Regions from separate parts of the Streptomyces sp. NPDC006743 genome, predicted to be linked through region 2. Evidence: riboswitches for the same ligand, from Rfam matches in the RefSeq annotation. Region 2 holds a riboswitch; each other region holds the start of a gene.
What was found. Region 2 has a riboswitch for thiamine pyrophosphate ahead of ABZ719_RS24995 (thiamine ABC transporter substrate-binding protein). Riboswitches for the same ligand answer to the same signal wherever they lie in the genome.

Region 1 (7,127 bases), on a different contig from region 2:
AACATCTGTGTGATGGCGTAGTCGGCGCCCGCGCGGCACTTGTGGACGAAGTGACGGACGTCGGTCTCCCAGTCGGCGGAGCGCGGGTGCATCGCGGGGAAGGCCGCGACGCCGACGCAGAAGTCGCCGGACGTCTTGATCAGTTCGACGAGTTCGGCGGCGTAGCGCAGGCCGCGGGGGTGCGGCACCCACTCGCCCATCGGGTCGCCGGGCGGGTCGCCGCGCAGTGCCAGCATGTTGCGGATCCCGGCGTCGGCGTACTGCCCGATGATGTTGCGCAGGTCGGCCACGGAGTGGTCGACGGCGGTGAGGTGGGCGATCGGGGTGAGGGTGGTGTCCGACGCGATGGCCTCGGTCGCCTTGACCGTGCCCGCGCGGGTGGAGCCGCCCGCGCCGTAGGTCACGGAGACGAAGTCGGGCGCCACGGCCTCGACCCGGCGCAGCGCGTTCCACAGGTTCCGCTCGCCCTTCGGGGTCTTGGGGGCGTAGAACTCGAAGGAATACGTCGTCTTGCCGGTCGCGAGCATGTCGCGGACGGTGCGGGCGTGGTCCGACCTGGTGGATGCGGTGCCGAGGGCCATACCCGCAGGTTAGCCAGGGTGCGGCGGTCCCCCAACCGAACGCTGGCGTTTTGACCGATTTGCCGACTTGTTGTCCACTCCGTGGGACACTTCGGCGCATCGGCTCCCGGGCGCCTCGGTGATCGCCGGCGCCGGCCCGGTCAGGCCTGCCGCAGCCGCTTCGCGAACTCGGCCGCCGCCGCGCCCGGGTCGTCGGCCTCGGTGATCGCCCGCACCACGACGACGCGCCGGGCGCCCGCCTCCAGCACCTGGTCGAGGTTGCCGAGGTCGATGCCGCCGATGGCGAACCAGGGGCGGTCGGTACCGAGGGAGGCGGTGGAACGGACCAGGTCGAGGCCGGGCGCGTGGCGGCCGGGCTTGGTCGGGGTGGGCCAGCAGGGGCCCGTGCAGAAGTAGTCCACGCCGTCCTGTGCGGCGGCCGCGGCGGCCTCGGACCCGGCGTGCGTGGAGCGGCCGATCAGGACGTCGTCGCCGAGGATGGCGCGCGCCGCGGGGACCGGCAGGTCGCCCTGGCCGAGGTGCAGCACGTCGGCGCGGGCGGCGTGCGCGACGTCCGCGCGGTCGTTGACCGCGAGCAGCCGGCCGTGGCGGGCGCAGGCGTCGGCGAACACCGCGAGGTGTTCCAGTTCCTCCCCGGCCTCCATGCCCTTGTCGCGCAGCTGCACGATGTCGACGCCGCCCGCGAGCACGGCGTCGAGGAACTCGGGAAGGTCGCCGCGGTCCCTGCGGGCGTCCGTGCACAGGTACAGGCGCGCGTCGGCCAGGCGGGCGCGGGCGGCGGCTGCGGCGGTGTCGGACATGCGTGGTCCCCCCGTGGTGGGTTGCGGTGGTGTCGATGGCGTACGGGCCGCGGCTCCGTGGCCCGGGCGGGGGCCCGGGGCACGGCGGCGGTACCCGTACGCCGGACGAACGGTTCGGTCCGGGCGGCGGGCGGCCCTGCCGGCGGGCCGCCCTGTCGGTGGCGCCCGGCGTCAGACGGCGAGCGCCTGGGCGCGGCGCTTCACCTCCGTGCCGCGATTCTCGCTCAGGGCCTGCGCGGGGGTGCCGGGCAGGGTCGGGTCGGGGGTGAAGAGCCACTCGATCATCTCTTCGACCGTGAAGCCGTCGTCCCGCAGGAGCGTCAGGGTCCCGGACAGGCCCTTGACGACCTTGTCCCCGTCGATGAAGGCGGCGGGGACGTGCAGCGCGCGGTTCTCACCGCGGCGTACGGCGATGAGCTGGCCCTCCTTGACCAGCTGCCGCACACGCGTCACGTCGACGCCGAGCATCTCGGCGATGTCGGGCAGGGTCAGCCAGGCGGGGACGAGCGCATCGGTCTTCGCGTCAATCTCGGTCACGGGACCAAGCGTGCCATCTGCCACCGACACTCGGAAGCCGACCCCGTCCACCTGGGCGGAGACCGTCCGGCGAGCGGGCTACGCGGTGGCCGTCTTCAGCGGCCTCGACGGGTCCGCCAGCAGCCCCGCGTCCATCACCGCACCGGCCTCGATCAGCCGTCGGCCCTGGGCGAGATCCCGCGGGCGGCCGACCGCCAACAGGGCGACCAGCCGGGTGTCGCGCAGCCAGCACACCGTCCAGGCCGGGCCGGAGGGCTCGCCGCGCCAGACGGTGGCGTCGGCCGCGGTGTGGTGGCCGGCGTACTGCACGAAGCGGCCGAACTGCTCGGACCAGAAGTACGGCACCGGGTCGTAGACGGCCGGGGTCAGGCCGATCACGTTGGCGGCGACCGTGCGCGGGCCCTGGAGCGCGTTGTCCCAGTGGTGGACCAGCAGGCGTTCGCCGTACCGGCCCGACGGGAAGGAGGCGCAGTCGCCGACCGCGTACACGTCCTGCACGCTGGTGCGCAGGTGGTCGTCGGCGAGCACCTCTCCGCGCTCGCCCAGCTCGACGCCGGAGCCCGCCAGCCAGGCGGTCGCGGGGCGGGCGCCGATGCCGACGACGACGGCGCCCGCGGGCAGCCGTGAGCCGTCGTCGAGCACGACCGCGCCGGGCTCGACGCGTGCCACGCGCGCGCGGGTGCGCAGCACGGTGCCGCTGTCGGCGTACCAGGCGGTCATCGGGGCGGCCACCTCGGCGGGCAGCACACCGGCCAGCGGCCGGTCGGCGGCCTCCACGACCGTCACCGCGCAGCCCGCCTCGCGCGCGGCCGTGGCGAACTCGGCGCCGATCCAGCCGGCGCCGACCACGACGACGTCGTGCTGCTCGGCGAGGACCGGCCGCAGCCGTCCGGCGTCGTCCAGGGTGCGCAGCAGGTGCACGCCGGGGACGTCCTCCGCGCCGGGCAGCCGCACCGGCTCGGCGCCGGTGGCGAGGACGAGGACGTCGTAGGGGACGGGTCCTTCGGAGGTGTCGAGCACATGTGCTTCGGAGCGGACGGCCAGGGCCTCGCAGCCGAGCCGCAGCTCCAGGCCGAGCGCCTCGAAGTCGACGTCGAAGGCGGACCCCTCGGCCTTGCCGAGCAGGACGGCCTTGGACAGCGGTGGCCGGTCGTAGGGCTGGTGGGGTTCGGCGCCGATCAGTGTGATCGTGCCGGTGAAGCCCTGCTCGCGCAGCGCGACCGCGGTCTGCACACCGGCCATGCCCGCGCCGGCGACGACCACCCGCCGCGGCTGGGCGGTGCCCTGTTCCTGCGTCTGCTCGCTCACCTGATCACCATAGTCAGCTGACGTTCAGTCAGTCAGGGGGCGTGCGGAGTGACGTGCTCCACAACGCCCGCCGCGTCCCTGTCCCGCCGGCCGAGGCCGTGCCACGCCCGCCGGTTCCCTGTCCCGCCGGCCGAGGTCACGCCGCCCCCGCCGGGCCGCGCCGCGCCCGCCGCCGTCAGTCGCCCACCTGTTCCACCACGCTCGTGCCGCTCCCCGCCTGCGACTCCCACTCCCAGCTCTCCTCCAACCGCACCCGCCCGTCGGGCAGTTCCACCACCGTGGAGACGCAGTGCCCCGAGGAGGTCGTGCCGTCGTGCTTGAGCTGGACGTACCGGAAGTCGAGCCGGTCGCCCTCCCTGGTGCCCACCAGGTGACCGCGGACGACGTCGCCGCCCGCGTACTCGGCCCAGATCTCCCCGCCCCGTTCGTGGTACGTGAAGCGGGTCCGGGTGCCCACCTGACCGGGGGCCTGATCGGCGACGGGGGCGAGGACGAGACCGTCCAGCGAGGGCGGCATACGGGAGGCTCCCTTACAAAAGCGCTGCTCCAAGGACTAGGGTGGCCACCGTACAAGCACTCGCGGGAGCCCGGACGCACCGGGCTGAGAGGGAGGCTGGCGGCCTCCGACCGTACGAACCTGATCCGGGTCATGCCGGCGAAGGGAGGGGCTGGACGCCCATGTCGTTGCCACGTACGTCCGACGTCCTCGTCATCGGGGGCGGGATCATCGGGCTCGTGACCGCCTGGCGCGCCGCCCGGCGCGGACTGTCCGCGGCCGTGGTGGACCCCGAGCCGGGCGGCGGTGCCGCGCAGGTGGCGGCCGGGATGCTGGCCGCCGTCACGGAACTGCACTACGGCGAGGAGACCCTGCTCGGCCTGAACCTGGCCTCGGCCCGCCGCTACCCGGATTTCGCGGCCGAGCTGACCGAGGTGACCGGCCACGACCTCGGCTACCGCAGGTGCGGCACGCTGGCCGTCGCGCTGGACGCCGACGACCGCGCCCACCTGCGGGAACTGCACGCCCTGCAACACCGCTCGGGGCTGGAGTCGGAGTGGCTGTCGGGGCGCGAGTGCCGGCGCCTGGAGCCGATGCTCGCGCCGGGCGTGCGCGGCGGGCTCCGGGTGGACGGCGACCACCAGATCGACCCGCGGCGGCTGGCCGCCGCCCTGGTCGTGGCCTGCGAGCGCACGGGCGTGGTCTTCCACCGCGCCTGGGCCGAGCGGCTCACCGTCGAACGGGAGCGGGCCACGGGCTGCGTGCTGCGCGAGGGCACCGCGCTCGGCGCCGGGCAGGTGGTACTGGCCGCCGGCAGCCTCAGCGGACGCCTCGCCGGGGTCCCGGACGACCTGCTGCCGCCGGTGCGGCCGGTGAAGGGGCAGGTGCTCCGGCTGACCGTGCCCCAGCGGTACGCGCCGTTCCTGAGCCGCACGGTGCGGGCCGTGGTGCGCGGCGGCCACCTCTACCTGGTGCCGCGGCTCAGCGGCGAGCTGGTCGTCGGGGCCACCAGCGAGGAGCTGGGCTGGGACACCACGGTGACGGCGGGCGGCGTCTACGAGCTGCTGCGCGACGCGCACGAGCTGGTGCCCGGCATCACCGAGCTGCCGCTGACCGAGACCCGCGCCGGGCTGCGCCCCGGCTCCCCCGACAACGCGCCGCTGCTCGGCCCGACCGGCCTGGACGGGCTGCTGGTGGCCACCGGGCACTACCGCAACGGGGTGCTGCTCACCCCGGTCACCGGTGACGTCATGGCGCACGTCCTGGCCACCGGCGAGCTGCCGGACGAGGCCCGCCCCTTCAGCCCTCGGCGTTTCCACGCCGCCACCCTCACGGAGCAGTCCGCATGAGCACCCCCGTCCGCATCTCCGTCAACGGCGTGCCGCGCGAGTTCTCGCCCGGCACGGCCCTCGACGCCGTCGTACGGACCCTGACCGCGGCGCCCTCCGGGGTGGCCGCCGCCCTCAACGAGACCGTCGTGCCGCGCGACCGGTGGCCCTCCACCGCCCTGGCCGAGGGCGACCGCGTCGAGATCCTCACCGCCGTCCAAGGAGGCTGACCCATGGCCGACGACCCCTTCGTCCTCGGTGGTACGTCCTTCACGTCCCGGCTGATCATGGGCACCGGCGGTGCGCCCAGCCTGGACGTCCTCGAACGCTCCCTGGTGGCCTCCGGCACGGAGCTGACCACGGTCGCGATGCGCCGGGTGGACCCCTCCGTGCACGGCTCCGTGCTGTCCGTGCTGGAGAGGCTCGGCATCCGGGTGCTGCCCAACACCGCGGGCTGCTTCACGGCGGGCGAGGCGGTGCTCACGGCCCGTCTCGCCCGGGAGGCGCTCGGCACCGACCTGGTCAAACTGGAGGTCATCGCCGACGAGCGCACCCTGCTGCCGGACCCGATCGAGCTGCTGGACGCGGCGGAGACCCTGGTCGACGACGGCTTCACGGTGCTGCCGTACACGAACGACGACCCGGTGCTCGCCCGGAAGCTGGAGGACGTCGGCTGCGCCGCGGTCATGCCGCTGGGCTCGCCCATCGGCTCCGGGCTCGGCATCCGCAACCCGCACAACTTCCAGCTGATCGTGGAGCACGCGCGCGTGCCGGTGATCCTGGACGCGGGCGCCGGCACGGCCTCGGACGTGGCGCTGGCCATGGAGCTGGGGTGCGCGGGCGTGATGCTCGCCTCGGCGGTGACGCGGGCGCAGGAGCCGGCGGTCATGGCCGAGGCGATGCGGCACGCGGTGACGGCCGGCCGCCTGGCCCGGCTGGCGGGCCGCATCCCGCGGCGCCACTTCGCCGAGGCCTCGTCCCCGGTGGAGGGCCTGGCCGACCTGGACCCGGAACGCCCGGCCTTCTGAGCCGGCCGGCCGGGCACCCCCGGTCTTCCGCGGTCCCTCGCACAGGGAGGGGCCCCGGTCGCCGCCCGAGGGCGCGCCTCGCCCGCGCGCCCGGCGCACGCTCCCGGCTCGCCGCCCGCGCGCGTGGGAAGCGTCACAGGTCGGTCGCAGTCGAGGCGCGGAGCGCCGCTCGGCGGCTCGGGTGTCCGTGGCGGCTCGTAGACTCCCCTGCGTGGATACGACCCTTCAGGACCCTCTCGTCGGGCAGGTGCTCGACGGCCGGTATCGCGTCGACGCGCGGATCGCCGTCGGCGGGATGGCCACGGTCTACCGGGGCCTGGACACCCGCCTGGACCGGGTGCTCGCCCTCAAGGTGATGCACCCGGCGCTCGCGGCCGACGGGTCGTTCGTGGAGCGGTTCATCCGGGAGGCCAAGTCGGTGGCCCGCCTGGACCACCCGAACGTGGTGCAGGTCTTCGACCAGGGCACCGACGGGTCGTACGTCTACCTGGCCATGGAGTACATCGCCGGCTGCACCCTGCGGGACGTGCTGCGCGAGCGCGGGGCGCTGCAGCCGCGGGCCGCGCTGGACATCCTGGAGCCGGTGCTCGCGGCGCTCGGCGCGGCGCACCGCGCCGGGTTCGTGCACCGCGACATGAAGCCGGAGAACGTCCTGATAGGGGACGACGGGCGGGTCAAGGTCGCCGACTTCGGTCTGGTCCGGGCCGTGGACTCGGTCACCAGCACCACCGGCGCCGTCCTCGGCACCGTCTCCTACCTCGCCCCCGAGCAGATCGAGCAAGGCACCGCCGGCCCCCGGGTCGACGTGTACGCGTGCGGTGTGGTGCTGTACGAGATGCTGACCGGCGCCAAGCCCCACCAGGGCGACAGTCCCGCCCAGGTGCTGTACCAGCACCTGCACCAGGACGTGCCGCCCCCGTCCGCCGCGGTGCCCGGGCTGCCCGTCGAGCTGGACGATCTGGTCGCGGCGGCCACCGCGCGCACCCCGGACGTGCGGCCGCACGACGCGGTGGCGCTGCTCGCCCGGACCCGCGAGGCCCGGGCGGCCC
Region 2 (7,127 bases):
AGGACCGGACCGTCACCGCCTCCGTCTGCGTCTGCCGTGACCCGGAGCGCGGCAGAGTCCTGATCCTGCCGCCCTGCGGCGTCTGCCAGGAACGTCTCGCACTCTGGGGGCCGTCCGTCGAAGTCGCCGTCCCGCGGGCAGACGACCCGACCGGCTGGGAGGCGCGCACCCTCGCCGAGGTGAACCCCTACTACTGGGGCGTGCAGTTCGCCGAGGGAAAGTGGCCTTCCCCGGCACAGCACTCCGAGTGACCGGCGGCGGCATCCCTCCCGGCCGGCGGTCGGCGCCGCGGGGCCGCCGCCGTCACGGCAGCCGGTGACCGCCGCCGAGGGCAGCCGCGGCGCAGAGCCGAGCAGACGCGGCCCAGGGCGTCCAGGTCGTTCGTAGAGTGGCGCGCTCCACCTGGATGCCCTGAACCACGCCCGCTGTGAGTGGTGGACTGAGGTGTTTCACCGGCCGCCGTTGGTTCCGACGTGGAACCTTGTCAGGGCAAAGATGATGAAGAGGTCAAGTGTCATCACGGGGATGCCCACAGCGGGTAGTAGGGAATGAACATGAACTGGGTGATCAGGCTGATCGCTGCCACCGTTGCGCCAGCCCCGCGGCCCCAGCTCTGGTTCGTCACGACTCCCATGCCGGCAATGACGAGTGCCAGTCCGACCACGATGTGAATCCAGCCCCAAGCGGTGAGGTCGAACCGGTAGGCGTACTGGGAAGGGGCGAACAAGTGGTCCCGTGCGATGCCAGACGCCCCCATGAGGATGCTGAGGGGCCCGCTGAGCATCATCACAGCGCCGGCGAAGAGGGACGCGCCGCCAAGTCCTTCGCTGCTGCCTGGCCCTCCATGGCCCCGCCGTGTCTCGCTCGGTATCGCTGCCATGGCCGTCACCTTCCTGTACGACACGGTCGCCGACACGCGACGCCGCTGCGACGCCAGCCACGCTCCACTGACAGGATCACTGCGATCCTTCGGCACCGCGACTGGAAGGAGAAGCACGATCGCGGTGATCACGGCGCTGTTCTCGTCCGAACGCGCCTTCGGATTCAGCCGCTTATTGCCGAAGAGGAGAGTCGTCAAGTGCGGCGTTGATGTCCGACACCAGCGGCTGACACCAACAGGGGTGAACAGCGGCGGCTGAAGCTGAACCTCGGCGGACCGGCCAGCCAGGCAGTGGGGCGATCGTTTCAGCAGCCCGAGCCAACATGATCGACCGCCCCGCGTTGTACTCAGGCTCCCGTACGGCACGCATCGCCGCCGAGCGATCGGCGTGGGTGCCCTCTGGTGCCTGGATGATCGCGTCAATAGCGGTGAGGTCATCCACCAAGCGCCGGTAGTCACGGCGAAGAGAGACAGAACCCCGGATAACGGCCGCCAGCGGCGATGGACCGCCCAGGACGGTCACCAGCGTCAAGGACAGCTTCATGACCCCGACCCCTAAAGTCTCGAAGCCGAGTCTCACGCCCCTGTAACAGGATCCGCCTGGTAGCAGTGCACGACCCAGGTCAAAGCGCTTCCTTGTTCATTTTGGGCACCCCACCCGACCTATGCTGCATCCGTCTCGCTGTTGCCAGGGCCCATGGTGTGATCACACCCCAGCGCCCACAGCCAGGTCAACGCGTCATCCCGCGCTGCCCCTGGGCCGTCCCTGGGCCGTCCGAGGCCGCTCAACAGCGACGGACGACGACCACTACCGACAGTCGTAGCAGCCGACAGCCGCAGGTCACCCATGTGGATCTGCGACACTGGTACCACCATGCCCAAGCCCGGAGAACTCACTTTCGTCGCCCCGCGCGGAGCCAAGAAGCCGCCGCGGCACCTTGCCGATCTCTCGCCCGCCGAGCGCAAGGAGGCCGTCGCCGCGATCGGCGAGAAGCCGTTCCGCGCCAAGCAGCTCTCGCAGCACTACTTCGCGCGGTACGCGCACGACCCCGAGCAGTGGACGGACATTCCGGCCGGCTCGCGCGCCAGACTGCGTGAGGCGCTGCTCCCGGAGCTGATGACGGTCGTCCGGCATCTGGCGACCGACGAGGGCACCACCCGCAAGACGCTGTGGCGGCTGTTCGACGGGACGCTCGTCGAGTCCGTGCTGATGCGCTACCCGGACCGGGTCACCATGTGCATCAGCTCCCAGGCCGGATGCGGGATGAACTGCCCGTTCTGCGCCACCGGACAGGCCGGACTCGACCGGAACCTGTCGACCGCCGAGATCGTGCACCAGATCGTCGACGGCATGCGGGCCCTGCGTGACGGCGAGGTGCCGGGCGGCCCGGCCCGGCTGTCCAACATCGTGTTCATGGGCATGGGCGAGCCGCTGGCCAACTACAACCGCGTGGTCGGCGCCATCCGTGCGCTGACCGCCCCCGAGCCGGACGGGCTCGGTCTGTCCCAGCGCGGGATCACCGTCTCCACGGTGGGCCTGGTCCCGGCGATCCACCGGTTCGCCGACGAGGGCTTCAAGTGCCGTCTCGCCATCTCCCTGCACGCCCCCGACGACGAACTGCGCGACACCCTCGTGCCCGTCAACACACGGTGGAAGGTGCGGGAGGTGCTGGACGCCGGGTTCGAGTACACCGCCCGCTCCGGGCGCCGGCTGTCCATCGAGTACGCGCTGATCCGAGACATCAACGACCAGGCGTGGCGCGGCGACCGGCTCGGCCGCCTGCTCAAGGGCAAGCCGGTGCACGTCAACCTCATCCCGCTCAACCCGACGCCGGGCTCCAAGTGGACCGCCTCGCGGCCCGAGGACGAGAAGGCGTTCGTCGAGGCGATCGCGGCGCACGGTGTGCCCGTCACCATCCGGGACACCCGTGGCCAGGAGATCGACGGCGCCTGCGGCCAGCTCGCCGCCACCGAGCGGTAGCCGCGCCGGACGGCCGGCCGTCCGGAGAGAGACACCCGGGCAGGGCGGACAGGGCCGCCGAGAGGTGGTCGCGCCGGGCGGACGGGGCCACCGTGAGGCAGCCGCGGCCCGTCGCCGGCGACCGGCCGGTGGCCGGCGACGGGCGGACGGTACGCTGAACCCGCACACCGCTTCACGTTCCGACATCTTCATATTCCGACAGGGGAGCGCCACAGCGCTGAGAGTGCGGCACCGGCCGCAGACCCTCTGAACCTCGCCCAGGTCATTCTGGGTAGGAAGTTCGGTCATCACTCGAGCTGTTGCGCCCTGCCCGGGCGTCCCGCGCGGAACCCGGGCGGGGCCGCGTCTCTTCCTGGCCACCATCCAGGAGGAAAATCCAGTGCACCACAAGACGTTCGTCGCCGCGGCCGTCGGACTCGGCCTGGTCACGCTGTCCGCGTGCGGGTCGTCCGGTGACAAGGCGGCGGACACCAAGACCGTCACCGTGGTCAGCCACGACTCGTGGGCCGCGTCCAGGAGCGTCATCGCGGACTTCGAGAAGCGCTCCGGGTACAAGGTGCGGATCCTCAAGGACGGCGACGCCGGACAGGCCGTCAACAAGGCCATCCTCACCAAGGACAACCCGCAGGGCGACGTCTTCTTCGGCGTCGACAACACGCTGCTGTCCCGCGCGCTCGACAACGGCCTCTTCCAGTCGTACGAGCCGAAGGACTCCGGCACGGTCGTCAGCCGGTACCGGGTCGACCAGGCCCGGCACCGCGTCACGCCCGTCGACACCGGCGACATCTGCGTCAACTACGACAAGAAGTACTTCGCCGACCGCAAGCTGGCGCCGCCGGCCTCCTTCGACGACCTGCTGAAGCCGCAGTACAAGAACCTCCTCGTCACCGAGGACGCGGCGACCTCCTCGCCCGGCCTCGGTTTCCTGCTCGGCACCGCCGCCAGGTACGGGGACGCGGGCTGGCAGGCGTACTGGAAGAAGCTCAAGGACAACGGCGTCAAGGTCGTCGACGGCTGGGAGCAGGCCTACAACCAGGAGTTCTCCGGTTCCGCCGGCGGGAAGAAGGCCAAGGGCGACCGACCGCTCGTCGTCTCCTACGCCTCCTCGCCGCCCGCCGAGGTCGTCTACGCCGACCCGAAGCCGAAGACCGCGCCGACCGGCGTCGTGGACGGCACCTGCTTCCGCCAGGTCGAGTACGCCGGCCTGCTCAGCAACGCGCGGAACACCAAGGGCGGCAAGGCGTTCCTCGACTTCCTGATCAGCGAGAAGTTCCAGGAGGACATGCCGCTGAACATGTTCGTCTACCCGGTGCGCGAGACGGCCGCGGTACCGGCGGTGTTCGCGAAGTACGGTCCGCAGGCCAAGGACCCGCAGACCATGGCCCCCGGCAAGATCGCCGCCAACCGTGACCAGTGGGTCAAGACGTGGTCCTCGCTCGTAGTGAAGTAGGGCCTGACACGGCACGTGTCCGGCGCCGGCGTGCGGGGAACGCGGCGCGGCTCGGCCTGATGGCCGTGCCCGTCGCGTTCTTCGCGCTGTTCTTCGCCTACCCGGTGACCGCGATCGTGCGGCGCGGCCTGCACGCCGGCGGCTCCTGGCAGTGGGGGCAGTTCACGCAGGTGCTGGGCCGGTCCGACATCCGGCACGTCCTGTGGTTCACCACCTGGCAGGCGCTCGCCTCCACCGCGCTCACCCTGCTGATCGCGCTGCCCGGCGCCTACGTCCTCGCCCGCTACGACTTCCCCGGCCGCCACCTCCTGCGGGCGGTGGTCACCGTGCCGTTCGTGCTGCCCACCGTCGTCGTGGGCACCGCCTTCCTCGCCCTCCTCGGGCGCGGGGGACTGCTCGACGAGCTGTGGGGGGTGCGGCTGGACACCACCGTGTGGGCGATCCTCCTCGCGCACGTCTTCTTCAACTACGCCGTCGTCGTACGGACCGTGGGCGGTCTGTGGGCCCAGCTCGACCCGCGGCAGGAGGAGGCCGCGCGGATGCTCGGCGCCTCCCCGCTGACCGCCTGGCGCAAGGTCACACTGCCGGCCCTGGCCCCCGCGGTGGCCGCCGCCGCGCTCATGGTCTTCCTCTTCACCTTCACCTCCTTCGGCGTGGTGCAGATCCTCGGCGGCCCCGGCTTCTCCACCCTCGAAGTGGAGATCTACCGGCAGACCTCGCAGATGTTCGACCTCACCACGGCCGCGGTCCTCACCCTCGTGCAGTTCCTCGCGGTGGGCGCGATCCTCGCCGTGCACGCCTGGACGGTACGGCGCCGGGAGAGCGCGCTGAAACTGGTGGACGCCTCCCGCACCGCCCGCCGTCCGCGCGGCGCCGGGCAGTGGACCCTGCTGGCCGCGGTCGTCGCCGTCATCGCCGTGCTCCTGCTGCTGCCGCTGGCCGTGCTGGTGCGGCGCTCGCTCACCGCGCCCGGGTTCGGCTACTACCGTGCGCTGACCGACCCCGACGGCGGCACCTTCCTGGTCGCGCCGATCCACGCCGTCGGCGCCTCCCTGTCCTACGCGGCCGCCGCGACCGCCGTCGCCGTCGTCATCGGCTCGCTGGCCGCCGCCGCGCTCACCCGCCGCGACGCCGGCCGGATCGTGCGCGGCTTCGACGCGCTGCTGATGCTGCCGCTCGGGGTGTCGGCGGTGACCGTCGGCTTCGGATTCCTGATCGCCCTGGACAAGCCGCCGCTGGACCTCAGACAGTCCTGGTTCCTGGTGCCCCTCGCGCAGGCCCTGGTCGGCGTGCCCTTCGTCGTACGGACCATGCTGCCCGTGCTGCGCGCGGTGGACGCACGGCTGCGGGAGGCGGCGGCCGTGCTCGGGGCGTCGCCGTGGCGGGTGTGGCGGGAGGTGGACCTGCCGCTGGTGCGGCGGGCGCTGCTGGTCGCCGCCGGGTTCGCCTTCGCGGTCTCCCTCGGGGAGTTCGGGGCGACCGTGTTCATCGCGCGTCCCGACAACCCGACCCTGCCGGTGGCCGTGGCCCGTCTGCTCGCCCGGCCCGGCGACCTCAACTACGGCCAGGCGATGGCCCTGTCGACGATCCTCATGGTGGTGTGCGCGGTGGCGCTGCTGGTACTGGAGAGACTGCGCGGCACCGACCGGACGGGGGAGTTCTGATGCTGCTGAGCCTTCAGGACGCCACCGTCCGCTTCGCCGGGCGGCCCGTGCTCGACGCGGTCGACCTCGCGGTCGCCGAAGAGGAGATCGTCTGCGTGCTCGGACCCAGCGGCAGCGGCAAGTCGACGCTGCTGCGGACGGTGGCCGGGCTCCAGCCGCTGGACCGCGGCCGGGTGCTGCTCGACGGGCGGGACCAGGCGGGGGTCGCGGTGCACCGCCGTGAGGTCGGCCTGATGTTCCAGGACCACCAGCTCTTCCCGCAGCGGGACGTGGCCGGGAACGTCGGCTTCGGGCTGCGGATGCGCGGCGCGAGCCGGCGGGAACGGGCCGATCGGGTGGCCGAACTGCTCGAACTCGTCGGCCTTCCGGGCGCGGGAGCGCGGGCCGTGGCCGCCCTGTCCGGTGGTGAGCAGCAGCGTGTCGCGCTCGCCCGCGCCCTGGCGCCCCGGCCCCGGCTGCTCATGCTGGACGAGCCGCTCGGCCAGCTCGACCGTTCCCTGCGCGAACGCCTCGTCGTCGAACTGCGGGAGCTGTTCGGGCGGTTGGGCACCACGGTCCTCGCCGTCACCCACGACCAGGGCGAGGCGTTCGCGCTGGCCGACCGGGTCGTCGTGATGCGGGAGGGCCGGATCGCCCAGTCCGGTACGCCGCTTCAGGTGTGGCAGCGCCCCGCCGACGCCTTCGTGGCACGCTTCCTCGGTTTCGAGAACGTCGTGGAGGCGAAGGTCGACGGCGAGGTGGCGCTCACGCCGTGGGGCAAGGTGCCGGTGCCCGCGAACGCCCCGCGGGGTACCCGTGACGTCCTCGTACGGCCCGCCGGTGTCCGTCTCGTCCCGGCCGGCGAGGGACTGCGCTGCACGGTGGTCGCCCGCACCTTCCGGGGCACCCACGTCACCGTCCGCCTTCAGCCGCCCGACGCGCCCCGGCTGGAGGCGGCCTGCCCCCTGCGGTCGGCCCCCGAGGTCGGGGACGAGACGGGCGTGGTGTTCGACCCGGCCGACACCGTGGTACTGGGCTGACCGCGACGGCGGCCCGTCCGGCGGGGCCCCGGCGGGGCAGCCCGCGCAAATCGGCTGCGCCGCCGGTGACCGGGGGCGCAGCGGTGCCGGAGCCGCCGGCCTCGCCCGGTCACCGGCCGCCGAGCCGTCTCAG
Region 3 (7,127 bases), on a different contig from region 2:
CCTCCTGGCCCCCGAGGACGGCACCGCGACCGGGCGGAACTGACCCGGACAGGGCACCGCGGCCCTGGAGAGCTGCCCCCCAAGGGCGGTTCCGGCGCGGTCCCGCACATGACGGAACAGCGCTCCGGACGACTCACGGAGCGCTGTTCCGCCGTCCCGTCGTTCCCCTGCCCGGGCTTCGGCCGCTCCCGGACGGCCCGGCCGGTGTCAGGGCTCCGGCTGCTCCTCGTCGGGGTCGGTCGACCAGCGGGACAGGAGTTCCTCGAAGGCGTCCATCCCCAGCAGGAGGAGCATCATCGCGATCGGAGTGCACAGCGCTACCAGAACCATGGAGCCTCCCGAGGGGAGCACCGGCGGACTCTTCACCCGGCCCCGCGAGCCGCACGCGGCGAGGCACTTCTCAGTGTGGGGCCGAATGGGCTAAAGCGCACTTCGTTGCCGGTGTGACTGCTGAGGCCGTGACCGGTGCGGCAGCCGCGCCCTTGCCGCGCCCCGGGTGTCGGGGCCATGGTGCCCGCCCTCCCGCGCCTTCGAGTGGCGCGGCGCTCCCGGGGGTGGTAGCGCCGTTCCCGCCTCCGGCGCGCCGCCCCGAGCGCGTCGCGCGTGCCTGAGAGCTGCGCACAGAAGGGGCGCCCGGCTCGACGCCCGGCACGCACGCTCGCGGCGTTGCCGGAAGGCCCTGAAGCTCCGCCACAAGGACCTTCCGGCGCCTGGCGCTCGCACGCACCGGACGCCGCGAGCCGATCGGACTCCCCTTTTGCCCTTTGTTCGCGGCTCTCAGCGCAGACGCCGTGCGCGCAGCGGCGCGTAGACGAGCAGGGCCGCCACGAATCCCACCGGGTAGGCGAGATCGGCGCCGTGCAGGGACCGGGCGGCCGGGCCGGTGTACAGGCCCGTGTTCATGAACGGCACGGACACGGCGAAGGCGACGGCGAACGCGGTGAGCGCCGGCCACCAGGACTGCGGGCGGGCCGTCTCGTGCGACAGCTCGACCGGGCGGCCGCCGCGGGCCCGGGCCCGGGCCGCCCAGTCCACGATGACGATCGCGACGAACGCGGGGATCCAGTACCCGACGAACAGCAGGACGTTCTGGAAGCGGGCGGTGGTGTCGGCCGCGTGCATCCACAGCACCAGCGGGAAGCCGAGCAGGGCGGCGAGGGCGGCGGCGAGCGGCCGGGGCAGGCGTACGCCCATGGTCTGCAGGGCCAGCGACCCGCTGTAGTCGTTCATGGCGTTGCTGCACAGGGCCGCGAGCGCGATCGAGAGGAGTCCGAAGGCGCCGAGCGGGCCCCCGCCGAGCAGGGTGTCGACGCCGTGGGCGGTCTGGTCGGTGAACTCGGCGGCGCCCCACAGGCCGAGCGCCTGCACCGCCACGAAGGACAGGCCGATGCCGAGCAGGGTGCACCAGAACATGCCCGGCCGGGACGCCGAGCGGGGCAGGTAACGGCTGAAGTCACTGGCGTACGGAGCCCAGGACAGGGCCAGACTCAGTGCGACCGTGCAGGTCAGGACGAACGCGCCGGCCCTGTCGGCGCCGTGCGCGGTGCCGGCCGTGGCCGCCGGGTGGGCGTGGCTCAGGAGCTTGACCGCGAGGACGGTGAAGGCGGCGGCGAGTGCGAACGTCATCACGGTCTGCAGCCGGTGGATCGCCTCGTAGCCGAGCACGCCCAGGGCGCCCTGGCCGGCCATCATCACCAGGACTCCGGCCCAGAACGGCCAGCCGCACAACTGGGCCAGCGCCTCCCCGCCGAACAGGCCGATCAGCGCGTCCCAGGCGATGGACGACAGCCACTGCAGCGCGGCCGGCACGGTGACGGCCCCGCCGAAGGCCAGGCGGGCCAGCGGCATCTGCGCCGCGCCGGTGCGGCTTCCCCAGGTGCCCAGGTAGGCGGTGGGCACCGCGCCGAGCAGGGTGCCGAGCACCACGGCGGCGAGGGCGGTGCCGGCGTCCAGTCCGAGCGCGATGCCGACGGTGCCGGTGAACACGCCGGTCATGGTCAGGTTGGGGGCGAACCAGACGGTGAACAGCCGCCCCGGGCCGCCGTAGCGGCTGTCCTCGGGCACCGGCGTGATGCCGCGTGCCTCCATCCGCAGATCACCGGGGGCCGTCGGCATCCGTCCGTCGAAGACGTGCCGCGGGCCGGCGACGGCCGGCTCGGTGCGGGCATGCGGCCATGACATGTGACATCCCTCCGCCAGTCCTAACTGGTTCAGGTTCGACGGGTGTGATCTCAGCCCCCGCGGGGGCACCCCGTGTCCAGGTACGGCCGCCAGGATAGCCCGGCCCGCCGTCAGGCCTCGCCCGGGTCCGGCACGTCGAGCGCCAGCACGGCGAAGGTGGCCAGCCAGTGGTCGGTGGTGAAGTCGCCGCGTTCCACGGCGGGCAGGCCCGCGGCGAGGTGCGCCTCGGCCGCCTCGGCCAGACGGCCGCGGACCGGGCCGGCCGGCAGCGCCCCGGCGATCGACCGCAGCGCGGCGGCCCTGCTCAGGGCGAGGCCCAGCAGGTGACCGATCTGCGGATCGGCGTGGTCGGAGACGACGGGCACGTCCAGGAGCGGGCAGGGGGCGCCGGAGCGCAGCGCGGGCAGGAAGCGGTCGAGCCACCGCGCGAACCGCTCCGCGTCGAGCACCCGGCGCATCGCGTCGGCCTCGCTCAGCGCGGGCGACAGGAAGTCCTGGCCCGAGGGCTCCCAGTGCGCGGGGGCGTCGTGGTCGTCGGCGAACCAGGCCAGCAGGCGTTCGCGCACGGCCTCGGTGGTCGTGGCGGACAGTTCCCCGGCGTCCAGGAGGAGACCGAGCGCGAAGGCGCTGTTGGGGTGGTTGCCGTGGCGCACCGGATAGGTGGCCTTCGGCAGCCAGTCGGCCAGCAGCCGGTCGACGGCGGCGACGGCCGGTGCCAGCGCCTCGCTCCAGCGTGCGCCGGCGGCGCCCCCGTACGCCCGGCACTCGGCGGCGAGCGCGACCAGCCACGCCCAGCCGTAGGGCCGCTCGAAGGAGGGCCGCTCCAGGAGGTAGGCGGCTTCGACGGCGAGGGCGTCCGGGGTGAGGTGCCGGTCGAGCACCTCGGTGAACGGCGCCGTCCCGGCGAGCGCGGGTGTCGCCCCGTGGCGGCGCAGCATGCGCACGAGCAGCCAGTGCATGTGGACCGAGGAGTGCCAGTCGTAGGCACCGTAGAAGGCCGGGTGCAGGGTGCTCGGCCGCACGTCCTGTCCGGCCGAGGTGACCAGGTGGGCGGGGAAGTTGGGGTATTCGCGGGTGATGTTGGCGAGGGCGAGCCGGGCGAAGGGCACCGCGTAGGAGGCGAGCGGCATCAGTGGGTGGCCCCCTCGGTGGTCTTCAGGTCCTGGCCCGCGGGGGTGGTGGCGGCGGCGACCAGCAGGGCGCGCAGTCCGCGGGCGACGGTGGCGGGCTCCAGGGCCGGGGCGGTGCCGTCGGTGACCTGCTCGGGCGCCCAGGGCACGTGCACGAAACCCCCGCGGACGTGCGGGAACTCGGTGGCGATCAGGTGGCCGAGGCCGTAGGCGACGTGGTTGCAGACGAAGGTCCCGGCGGTGTGGGACACGGCGGCCGGGACCCCGGCCGCGCGCACGGCGGCGACGCAGGCCTTGACGGGCAGCGAGGAGAAGTAGGCGGCGGGGCCGCCGGGCACGACCGGTTCGTCCACCGGCTGCGCGCCGTCGTTGTCGGGGATGCGGGCGTCGTCGAGGTTGATGCCGACACGTTCGACGGTGACACCGGGACGGCCGCCCGCCTGGCCCAGGCACAGGACCAGGTCGGGGGCGCAGGAGCGGACGGCGTCCCGCAGCGCGCCGAGGGAGGTGGCGAAGACGCAGGGGAGTTCGGCGGCGGTGACCGTGAGCCCGGCGGGCGGCTCGGCGGCCAGGAGGGAGGCCGCCTGCCAGGAGGGGTTCACTGTCTCGCCGCCGAAGGGGGCGAAGCCGGTGACGAGCACACGGGTCATGGGACTTCCTTCACGGGGGGGGACGACGGGGGACGGGCCGGGCAGGCGCGGGGGTCGGCGCGCGGTGCCGGCCGGGCGGCTCAGAAGGCGAAGACCGCCATGATCACGGTGCAGCAGACCAGGAGCGGCAGTGCCGTCGGGATCTGCGCCTTGATCGGCCCGTACTGGTCCTTCAGTTCGAGCAGGGTGGCCGGGACGATGTTGAAGTTGGCGGCCATCGGCGTGCACAGCGTGCCGGCGAAACCCGCCAGCATGCCGATGGCGAGGACGGCGGCCTCGTTGCCGTGCATCTGCTCGATCAGGACGGGCCAGCCGATCGCCGCGGTCATCACGGGGAAGGCGGCGAACGCGTTGCCCATGATCACCGTGAACAGGAACATGCCGACGCAGTACGCGATCACCGCGAGGTACTTCGAGTTGTCCGGCAGCACGTCGTCGACGATCTTGCCGACCTGGGTGCCGACCCCGGCCAGCGCGAAGATCGACCCGAGGACGGCGAGGAGCTGGGGCAGCAGCAGCGCGGAGCCCATCGCTTCCAGCATGGAGCGGCCGGAGTGCAGCGGCACGGAGAGCTTCTTCTCACCCGTGACGAGCATGCCGACGACGAGGGCGACGACGCATCCGACGCCGAGGCCGATCAGCGTGGCCTTGCCCGTCTCGAACAGCCCGGAGTCGTCGAGCACGGAGGCGCACACGATCGCGACCAGCGGGATCGTCAGGGCCGGGATGAAGATCCGGCTGCCCAGCCGGGCGGCGGAGGCCTCGCGCTGCTCGGCGGTGGTGGTCACCGGGACGCCCTTGCCGAGGAAGTTGAACCCGGCGAGCACGATCAGCACGAGGACCGCCACGCCGAGCGGTTCGGCGGGCAGGGTCCAGCCGCCGTTGTGCGCCTCACCGTTGGCGACGCCGGTGCCGTAGGGGAAGGTGAGGCCGAGCAGCCCCCAGAACGCCGCGGACGTCCACCGCTTCGGATTGCTGCGGTCGGCCGCCATCTGCACGGCCATGACGACGAAGACGAGGCCCACCAGCCAGTAGAGCCATTCGACCTTGATCACTTGGCGGTTCCCTTCGGCAGCGGCAGGTCGTGCTCCGCGGCGGCGAGCGCCATCTCGCGCTCCAGTTGCCGGTCCAGGAGCAGCAGACGGGCGCCGTGGATGAGGAAGGCGCAGACGGCGAGCGGGATCGCCCACAGCGCCAGCTGGGTCGGTTCGAGTTCCTGGTGGTACGTCGAGTTCACGAAACCGGTGATGAGGAGGATCGAGCCGATCGCGATGAAGCAGTCCTCGCCGAAGAAGACACCGACGGTGTCCGCCGAGGCCGCGTAGGAGCGCACCTTCTCGCGCAGGCGCTCGGGCAGTGCCGCGCCCGTGGTCCGTTCGGCCGCCGCCTCGGCCATGGGCGCGACGAGCGGCCGCACGGTCTGCGCCGGGCCGCCGATGCTGTTGAGGCCGAAGGCCGCCGTGACCTGCCGGACCAGCAGGTAGACGGTGAGGAAGCGGCCTGCGCTGAGGCTGCCGAGACGGCCTATGAGGTTGCGGGCCTGCTCCCGCAGGCCGTAGCGCTCCAGGAGGCCGATCACGGGGAGCACGATGGCGAAGACGGTGACCGAGCGGCTGTCGGCGAAGGACCGGCCGAAGGCCGCGAGGACCTCCAGCGGGTTCATCCTGCCGAGCAGGCCGGTGACGATCCCGGCGACGCCCACGACCAGGACGGGATTGCGGCGTGTGACGAATCCGAGGATCACCACGACCACACCGAGGAGAACGATCATGCGCGGCCTTCTTCAGGCGTTGGGGACAGGGGGCCCCGCAGGGGCGGAGCCGGGCTTCCGGTTCCGGGGGGATGCACGGACCCTAGGCGATCGTTGAACGATCGAACAAGGGGTGAATTCACGTCGTCTCCTCCGGAGGGCCACGGCACCCCTTGTCGGATCGTTCAACAATCGTCTACTTTCGAGGCGTGATCGATCTCAACGCGGACCTCGGTGAAGGCTTCGGACGCTGGACCCTCACCGACGACGACGCCCTCCTGTCGGTCGTCACCAGCGCCAACGTCGCCTGCGGATTCCACGCCGGCGACCCCTCGGTGATGCGCCGCGTCTGCGACCTCGCCGCCGAACGCGGAGTACGGATCGGGGCCCAGGTCTCCTACCGCGACCTGGCCGGCTTCGGACGGCGCGCCATGGACGTGCCCGCCGAGGAACTGGCGGCCGAGACCGCGTACCAGATCGGGGCGCTGCGCGTCTTCGCCCGGGCGGCGGGCGCCGACGTGGCCTACGTCAAACCGCACGGCGCGCTCTACAACCGTACCGTCCACGACGCGGAGCAGGCCGCCGCCGTCGTGGCCGGGGTGACCCTCGCCGGCGGCGGCCTGCCCGTGCTCGGCCTGCCCGGCTCGTGCCTGCTCGCCGCCGCCGGGGAGGCCGGCCTCACGCCCGTGCCCGAGGCCTTCGCCGACCGCGCCTACACCCCCGAGGGCACCCTCGTGCCGCGCCGCCGGGAGAACGCCGTCATCACCGACGAGGACGCCGTGGTGCGCCGCGCGGTCGCCTTCGCCGTGGACGGCGCCGTCCGGGCCGTGGACGGCACCACCGTCACGGTCGCCGCACGCTCCCTGTGCGTGCACGGCGACACCCCGGGCGCCGCCCTCATCGCGGCCCGGGTCCGCGCCGCGCTGGAGAGCGCGGGCGTCGAGGTCGGGGCCTTCGCATGACCGGCGAGCGGCCCCTGAGCGTACGCACCGCAGGCCGGCACGCCCTGCTCGTCGACCTGCCCGACGCCGAGCGCACCGCCGCCTTCCACGCCGAACTCCTGCGCCGCCGCGCGGCCGGAACCCTGCCGCCGGTCGAGGAGATCGTGCCCGGCGCGCGGACCGTCCTGCTGGACGGCGTGTCCGACCCCGCGGCACTGGCCCGGCGCCTCGCCCACTGGGACGTCCCCGCGCGGGCCGCCGACACCGGGGGAGTGGCCGAGATACCCGTCCGCTACGACGGGCCCGACCTGGCCGACGTGGCCGCCCTGTGGGGGATCCGTCCCCAGGAGGTCGCCGCCCGGCACTCCTCGTACACCTACCGCGTCGCCTTCTGCGGATTCGCTCCCGGGTTCGGCTACCTCACCGGGCTCCCCGGACCGCTGCACGTGCCGCGCCGCGACACGCCCCGCACCCG
Region 4 (7,127 bases), on a different contig from region 2:
GCGGGTCCCCGACGACCTGCTGCTGGTGTGCTGCAGCGAGTCCACGGTCTACGCCAACACCGAGCCGCCGATCACCACGCTCTCCCTCAAACCGCGCCGCATCGGCACCGCCGTGGTCCAGCTCCTCATCGACGCCATCGAGGGCGTCGAGTCGGACCAGCCGGTCCAGCAGGTCATACCGACCGAACTGATCGTGCGCACCTCCTCGCAGCGGCGCCCGCCGCGCACGACCGTCAGCCCGCCCAGATCGCCGGAGGAGCAGTAAGGACAGCCCGTCGCGGGATCGCCGAAGAGGGCCCAATCGGGGCGAAAGCCGCGGTGAACCTGAGTCCTGCTCCGATTCACCACCCCTGGGTCATCACACGGCGCGATCCGCATTCCTATGATGGGCGCACGACACCGCGGGCCGCTGCGACCAGGCAGTCCGATGCGGTGCAGATGCGGCGCGATGGTGGAGGGGTCGATGACTCAGGGGGCCGGTCAGGGACCCGAGGCGGAACGGACGGCGACATTGCGCGACTTCCGGGTGCCCGCGTACATGAACGAGACCGGTCCGTACGCCCCCAGCGCGCCCCCCGCCGACACGGCGCCGCCCCTGGGAGAGAGTCCTTCGGCGCCCGAGGAGGGCTACCCGGACGCGTACACGCCCACCCAGCGCGACCTGCCCGTCATCCAGCGCGGGGACACGGCCCAGGCGGTGTCGGAGCCCGCTCCGCTGCCGGCCGCGCAGCCACCGGCCGGTCCCGGCCCGCTGTACGTCGTCGGCGACGTGCACGGCTACCTCGACCAGCTGGTCGCCGCCCTCCAGGAGCAGGGCCTCGTCGACTCCGCGGGCCAGTGGTGCGCGGGCACCGCGCGGCTGTGGTTCCTCGGCGACTTCACCGACCGCGGCCCGGACGGCATCGGCGTCATCGACCTGGTGATGCGGCTGTCCGCCGAGGCGGCGGCGGCCGGCGGCTACTGCAAGGCCCTCATGGGCAACCACGAACTCCTCCTGCTCGGCGCCAAGCGGTTCGGCGACACACCCGTCAACTCCGGTGCGGGCACCGCCACCTTCCAGGCCGCCTGGCTGCTCAACGGCGGCCAGAAGTCCGACATGGACCGCCTCCAGGACCACCACCTGCAGTGGATGGCCCGCCTCGACGCGGTCGAGGAGGTCGACGGGTACCTCCTCGTGCACTCCGACACCACCTCCTACCTCGACTACGGCGACTCGATCGAAGCGGTCAACGACACCGTCCGCGAGACCCTCACCCGCAACGACGCGGACGAGTGCTGGGACCTGTTCCGCAAGTTCACCAAGCGCTTCTCCTTCCGCGACGAGGGCGGCGCCGACGCCGTGCGCTCACTGCTCGACACGTACGGCGGCACCCGCATCGTTCACGGCCACAGCCCCATTCCCTATCTGCTGGGCGAAGTCGGCTCCGAGGACGGCGACGAGACCACGGGCCCGCTCGTGGAAGGCCCGCACGTCTACGCCGACGGCCTCGCCATCGCGATGGACGGCGGCGTCACCATGGCCGGAAAGCTGCTGGTCCAGCAACTGCCGCTCGACGTCTGACCCTTCGGCGACCCGGTCCACGAGGCCGGGCCGGACACAGCTCGGCGCGCAATTTGTGGAAACCCCCTGTCACCGCGCGCCGTGACGGCTCTACCATCGGCTTATCCGTAGCAGGCTCCCCTCCGTTTCTGCCCGACGGCTCGCCGTCATGCGAGCCCCAAGCCCTACGGAGCATCGGGGGATGCACATGAACAGCGTTCCGCAGCACCTGCTGAGCGAGGACCGCCAGGCGTACGAGCGGATCCTCGATGAGGCGCTGCGCTCCGCCCCGGACCGCCTGGACCCGACCGCCGTCGGACAGCGGCTCACCACCGGACAACTGCGCACCATGGCCCTCAACGCCACCGCCCTGATCACCGCCGCAGCGGCGACCGAGTACCAGCACTACGTGAAGGTCCGTGAGGAACTGCGCCGGCCGGCGCCCTCCGTCGCGACGTCCGTCCGCGAGAGGGGCACCGCAGAAACCGGCGGGACCACGGCCGGGCTGGCGGCCGCCGTCGGAGACGCCGTCGAGACCAGCGGTGCCGGCGCCGCCGCCGTGGTCGCGGTCCTCGCCCCCGTCCTCGCGGGAATCGCCGCCGCCCTCTTCCTCCTCGTCGGATACGCCCTGAAGATGCTCGACCCGGTGCCGGCGTTCGCCCAGAGCCTGGTCACCGTGGGCTGGGTCTTCGGCGCCGTGACCGCGGCCGCCATCCTCGCGGCCGGGGTGGCTCTGCTGCTCACCGCGCTGCGCAACCGCCCCTCCGCGGGCTCCGCGCCGTACGGGGAGGCCGACGAGGAACTCGCCCGCGCACGCGACGCCTGGCACGACGCGCTGCTCGAACGCGGCATCCTGCCCTTCCTCCGCGACGCCCTCGCGGCCGCCGGAACCGCCACCGCGCAGCGGACGGACCCGTCGGCGCCGGGCGGCCGCATGCCGCAGCTCGGCTACGGCCGCCCGGGCTTCAGCAGCCCGGGCGACCAGGTCACGGGCTCCCGCCCGAGCTTCTCCAGCCCCGACTTCAGCAGCCCGGACTTCGGAGGACCGGAACACCGACCGGAGTGACCACCCCGGCCGGTACGGGCCCACGGGCTCCCCACCGGACGCACACGGCGGCACGTCCGGCACGGGTTGCCCTCCCGCGCCGCGAGCGGTCAGCGGCTCCGCACACCCGCGACGCGAGCGGCAAGGCCCCACACATCCGAGCCACGACCCGCCGGCCTCCCCACGCACCACCCGGAGACCGGGCCGCCGGGCGGGAGGCAGATGCCCGGAAACCCGCCCGACCCCCGCCCGGCAGCCGACACTTCTACTCCGCGAGCGGCAGGTACACCCGGTTGCCCGCCGCGGCGAACTCCTTGGACTTCTGGGCCATGCCCTCCTCGATCTCGGTCCGGCTGGTGCCGTGCTCCCGGCGGATGTCCTGCGAGATCTTCATCGAGCAGAACTTCGGGCCGCACATCGAGCAGAAGTGGGCCGTCTTCGCGGGCTCCGCCGGCAGGGTCTCGTCGTGGAACTCCCGTGCCGTGTCCGGGTCGAGGGCCAGGTTGAACTGGTCCTCCCACCGGAACTCGAAACGGGCGTCGGAGAGGGCGTCGTCCCACTCCTGGGCACCCGGGTGTCCCTTGGCGAGGTCGGCCGCGTGCGCGGCGATCTTGTAGGTGATGACGCCGGTCTTGACGTCGTCCCGGTTCGGCAGGCCCAGGTGCTCCTTGGGCGTGACGTAGCAGAGCATCGCCGTGCCCCACCAGGCGATCATGGCGGCGCCGATCCCGGAGGTGATGTGGTCGTACGCCGGAGCGACGTCCGTCGTCAGCGGTCCGAGCGTATAGAACGGAGCTTCATCGCAGATCTCCTGCTGAAGGTCGATGTTCTCCTTGATCTTGTGCATCGGGACGTGCCCCGGGCCCTCGATCATGGTCTGTACGTTGAAACGCTTGGCGATCGTGTTGAGTTCCCCGAGCGTCCGCAACTCCGCGAACTGCGCCTCGTCGTTGGCGTCCGCGATCGAGCCCGGCCTGAGTCCGTCGCCGAGGGAGTACGTGACGTCGTAGGCGGCCAGGATCTCGCAGAGTTCCTCGAAGTGCTCGTAGAGGAACGACTCCTTGTGGTGCGCGAGGCACCAGGCCGCCATGATCGAACCACCGCGGGAGACGATGCCGGTCTTGCGGTTCGCGGTCAGCGGCACGTACGCCAGGCGTACGCCGGCGTGGACCGTCATGTAGTCCACGCCCTGCTCTGCCTGCTCCACGACGGTGTCCTTGTAGATCTCCCAGGTCAGCTCCTCGGCCCTGCCGTCGACCTTCTCCAGGGCCTGGTAGAGCGGCACCGTGCCGATGGGGACGGGGGAGTTGCGCAGCACCCATTCACGGGTGGTGTGGATGTTGCGGCCGGTGGAGAGGTCCATGACGGTGTCGGCACCCCAGCGGGTCGCCCACGTCATCTTCTCGACCTCCTCCTCGATCGAGGAGGTCACCGCGGAGTTGCCGATGTTCGCGTTGACCTTCACCAGGAAGCGCTTGCCGATGATCATCGGCTCGGTCTCCGGGTGGTTGACGTTGGCCGGGAGCACCGCGCGGCCCGCCGCGATCTCCTCACGGACGACCTCGGGAGAGACGTTCTCCCGGATCGCCACGTACTCCATCTCCGGTGTGATCTCCCCACGGCGCGCATAGGCGAGCTGCGTCACGGCCTGGCCGTCCCGGCCCCGCCGCGGCTGGCGCGGCCGGCCCGGGAACACCGCGTCGAGGTTGCGCAGCCCCCCGCGCGGCGAGGTGTGCTTGACCCCGTCGTCCTCGGGGCGGACCGGACGGCCCGCGTACTCCTCGGTGTCGCCGCGGGCGACGATCCAGTTCTCCCGCAGCGGAGCCAGACCGCGGCGGACATCGGTGTCGACGAGCGGATCGGTGTACGGGCCCGACGTGTCGTACAACGTGACCGACTGCCCGTTGGTGAGGTGCACCTGACGGACCGGCACCCGCAGGTCGGGGCGTGAGCCCTCGACATACGCCTTGTGCCAGCCGATGGACTTCCCGGTCTCCTCACGGGAAGCGGTCTGCTCCCCGTCGCTGGACAACTGCTCGGAGGCAGGCGTGCGTACGTCCTTGTTGGTCATGAGACCTACTCCCTACGCCGGCATTACCCGGTAACAGGTTCGGCGGTCGACGCAGCGGCTTCCGTCCGGCGGCGTTTCCCGCGGAACGTCGCTCGTTCCACGTGAAACATCGCGAAGACGGAGGTCAGCGCCCTCTCAGCCCGGTGCTCCGAGCTCCCGCGTGTGCAAAGGTGCCTCCACGCTAGCGTCATCCATGGCGCGGTGAACAGTGGGCCCCGGCCGTTCTTGCGATGATCTGGCGGTGACCACGACGCAGCAGTTCCCCCCTCCACCCCCCGAGCCGCGGCGCGGATCCGGCACCCGGCACGGGCGAGAACACGGGCAGGAACACGAGCGCGGACAGGGGCACGAGCACGGCCACGAGAACGGACAGGCCGAGGGAACCCTGCGCACGGACGACCACAGGACCGGCCGCCCGGACAGTCCGGGAGGCGACCACGCACACGGCCACGCCCACAGTCACAGCCATGGTCCTGCCGCCCCGGTCTCGCAGCACCTCCGCAAGGTCATCGCCGCGGTCCTGATCCCCTTCGCCGCCGCGGTGGCGGTCGGGCTCGCCGTGCTCTGGCCGGGCGGGAGCCCCGCCCACGAGCGCACCGGCGTGGGCTTCGACCGGCAGACGCAGCAGGCCACGGTCACCTCGGTGGTGTCGGTGAGCTGCAAGGCGGTGAACGCCTCCGGTGACACGCCGGCCGGTGACACCTCCACCGCCGAGGGCCCTTCGGCCCCGGCGCAGTCGGCCGGCACCTGCAAGAAGGCCACGATCCGCGTCGACACCGGCAAGGACAAGGGGCGCACCTTCACCGAGATCGTGCAGCCGGACCAGTCACGGCAGTTGCACCAGGGGGAGAAGGTCGTCGCCGCCTACGAGCCCGCCGCCCCGCGGGACCTGCAGTACTCGGTCACGGACGTGAGCCGGGGTTTCCCCATGGCGCTGCTGGCCGGAATCTTCGCACTCGCCGTCGTGGTCGTCGGGCGGATGCGGGGCGTCATGGCGCTGGTCGCACTGGCCATCAGCTTCCTGGTGCTGGACCTCTTCATCCTGCCCGCGATCCTGCAAGGGTCGAATCCGCTGCTGGTGGCGGTGGTCGGATCGAGCGCGATCATGCTGATCGCGCTCTACCTGTGCCACGGTCTGTCGGCCCGGACCTCGGTGGCCGTGCTCGGCACACTGATCTCCCTGGTGCTGATCGGCATCCTGGGTTCGCTGTTCATCGGCTGGGCCGCGCTCACCGGCAACACGGACGACAACACGGGCCTGATCCATGGCCTGTATCCGTCGATCGACATGAGCGGCCTGCTGCTGGCCGGCGTGATCATCGGCTCGCTCGGTGTCCTGGACGATGTGACGGTGACGCAGACGTCGGCGGTGTGGGAGCTGCACGAGGCCAACCCGGCGATGGGCTGGCGGGGGCTGTACCGTGCCGGTATCCGCATCGGGCGCGATCACATCGCGTCCGTGGTCAACACCCTGGTGCTGGCCTACGCGGGTGCGGCCCTGCCGCTGCTGCTGCTCTTCTCGATCGCGCGGAGCAGCGTGGGGACCGTGGCGACCAGCGAACTCGTCGCCGAGGAGATCGTCCGCACGCTCGTGGGATCGATCGGCCTGGTCGCGTCCGTACCGGTCACCACCGCCCTGGCGGCTCTGGTCGTCTCGGCCGACCGCCCGGGTGCGGCGCCTCCCAGGGCCGCGGCCGGTCTGCCCGCGCCGGCCCGCGGCGGCAGGGGCCGACGGCGCAAGCGGTGAACTGTTCCCGAGAGCGGTGAGCTGTCCTCGAAGCGTGCGGTGAAGCGTTACTCCACCGCACGCCGCCGGTTGAAGAAACGCTTCAGCCCGCGCTCTGTTCTTCCGCCAGGATGCGGTCCAGCGCCTCGTCGAGGTGCGTGTCGAAGTCCGCCAGAGCGCCTTCCTGTCCCAACGGCACCAGTTTGTCCGTGCGGTCGAGGAACGCCACGAGAGGCGCCGTGGAGGAGCGGAACAGCGCGCGGTCACCGCCGACCTGAAGGCGGATCAGCACCTCGGCGAGCGAGTCGGAGTCGGCGGGCGAGACCCGCACATCACCGTCCCCGCACGGCCGGCCCACGCCGTCGACCAGCAGTTCGCGTCCGAACGCCCAGGTGACCGGGGCGTCTCCGGGCAGATGGAAGGTCAGCCGTACGGCATAGGGATCACAGGCCTCGTACCGCAGTTCCACCGGAATGCGGAAAGAGAGCTCCTCGGACACGAGAAAGCTCATCATGACCTCTGCCTGTACGGACTCGCGCATCACTACCCCGTCATCTGCCGTCGACTGGCCGGGAATGATCCCCATCAACACTGGTGGCATCTTGCTGAACGTATATGGCAGATCACAAGGAGTGAGTTTTCAGATACTGATAGCGAGCGCCAGGGAGCCGACACGCCGTCCCACCTCGCTCTGCAGCTGCCGAGCCGCGGGCAGCAGCCGGTCGGCCTGGTGCGCGGGGAGCGA

Region 1: another riboswitch for thiamine pyrophosphate. It lies ahead of thiO (glycine oxidase ThiO); the one in region 2 lies ahead of ABZ719_RS24995 (thiamine ABC transporter substrate-binding protein).
Region 3: another riboswitch for thiamine pyrophosphate. It lies ahead of ABZ719_RS09825 (cytosine permease); the one in region 2 lies ahead of ABZ719_RS24995 (thiamine ABC transporter substrate-binding protein).
Region 4: another riboswitch for thiamine pyrophosphate. It lies ahead of thiC (phosphomethylpyrimidine synthase ThiC); the one in region 2 lies ahead of ABZ719_RS24995 (thiamine ABC transporter substrate-binding protein).

The regions. Positions count from the first base shown of each region.
Region 1 is NZ_JBEYJA010000002.1:225,532-232,658, reverse strand. It holds gene metF (methylenetetrahydrofolate reductase [NAD(P)H]) at 1-581, opposite strand, end outside; gene thiE (thiamine phosphate synthase) at 722-1,381, opposite strand; gene ABZ719_RS02525 (Rv2175c family DNA-binding protein) at 1,553-1,918, opposite strand; gene ABZ719_RS02520 (FAD-dependent oxidoreductase) at 1,997-3,226, opposite strand; gene ABZ719_RS02515 (hypothetical protein) at 3,402-3,743, opposite strand; TPP riboswitch at 3,796-3,907, shown strand; gene thiO (glycine oxidase ThiO) at 3,905-5,071, shown strand; gene thiS (sulfur carrier protein ThiS) at 5,068-5,280, shown strand; gene ABZ719_RS02500 (thiazole synthase) at 5,284-6,078, shown strand; gene pknB (Stk1 family PASTA domain-containing Ser/Thr kinase) at 6,290-7,127, shown strand, end outside.
Region 2 is NZ_JBEYJA010000034.1:59,285-66,411, reverse strand. It holds gene ABZ719_RS25010 (cytidine deaminase) at 1-251, shown strand, start outside; gene ABZ719_RS25005 (hypothetical protein) at 518-1,078, opposite strand; gene rlmN (23S rRNA (adenine(2503)-C(2))-methyltransferase RlmN) at 1,755-2,861, shown strand; TPP riboswitch at 3,052-3,157, shown strand; gene ABZ719_RS24995 (thiamine ABC transporter substrate-binding protein) at 3,241-4,311, shown strand; gene ABZ719_RS24990 (iron ABC transporter permease) at 4,371-5,975, shown strand; gene ABZ719_RS24985 (ABC transporter ATP-binding protein) at 5,975-6,994, shown strand; gene ABZ719_RS24980 (Rossmann fold nucleotide-binding protein) at 7,104-7,127, opposite strand, start outside.
Region 3 is NZ_JBEYJA010000008.1:128,373-135,499, forward strand. It holds gene ABZ719_RS09815 (universal stress protein) at 1-43, shown strand, start outside; gene ABZ719_RS09820 (hypothetical protein) at 208-330, opposite strand; gene ABZ719_RS09825 (cytosine permease) at 778-2,181, opposite strand; TPP riboswitch at 2,171-2,264, opposite strand; gene ABZ719_RS09830 (DUF2891 domain-containing protein) at 2,292-3,311, opposite strand; gene pcp (pyroglutamyl-peptidase I) at 3,311-3,961, opposite strand; gene ABZ719_RS09840 (DUF979 domain-containing protein) at 4,042-5,016, opposite strand; gene ABZ719_RS09845 (DUF969 domain-containing protein) at 5,013-5,732, opposite strand; gene ABZ719_RS09850 (5-oxoprolinase subunit PxpA) at 5,921-6,673, shown strand; gene ABZ719_RS09855 (allophanate hydrolase subunit 1) at 6,670-7,127, shown strand, end outside.
Region 4 is NZ_JBEYJA010000039.1:43,409-50,535, forward strand. It holds gene ABZ719_RS26835 (LacI family DNA-binding transcriptional regulator) at 1-265, shown strand, start outside; gene ABZ719_RS26840 (metallophosphoesterase) at 464-1,561, shown strand; gene ABZ719_RS26845 (hypothetical protein) at 1,743-2,606, shown strand; gene thiC (phosphomethylpyrimidine synthase ThiC) at 2,851-4,656, opposite strand; TPP riboswitch at 4,649-4,826, opposite strand; gene ABZ719_RS26855 (YibE/F family protein) at 4,898-6,403, shown strand; gene ABZ719_RS26860 (SsgA family sporulation/cell division regulator) at 6,486-6,923, opposite strand; gene ABZ719_RS26865 (helix-turn-helix domain-containing protein) at 7,023-7,127, opposite strand, start outside.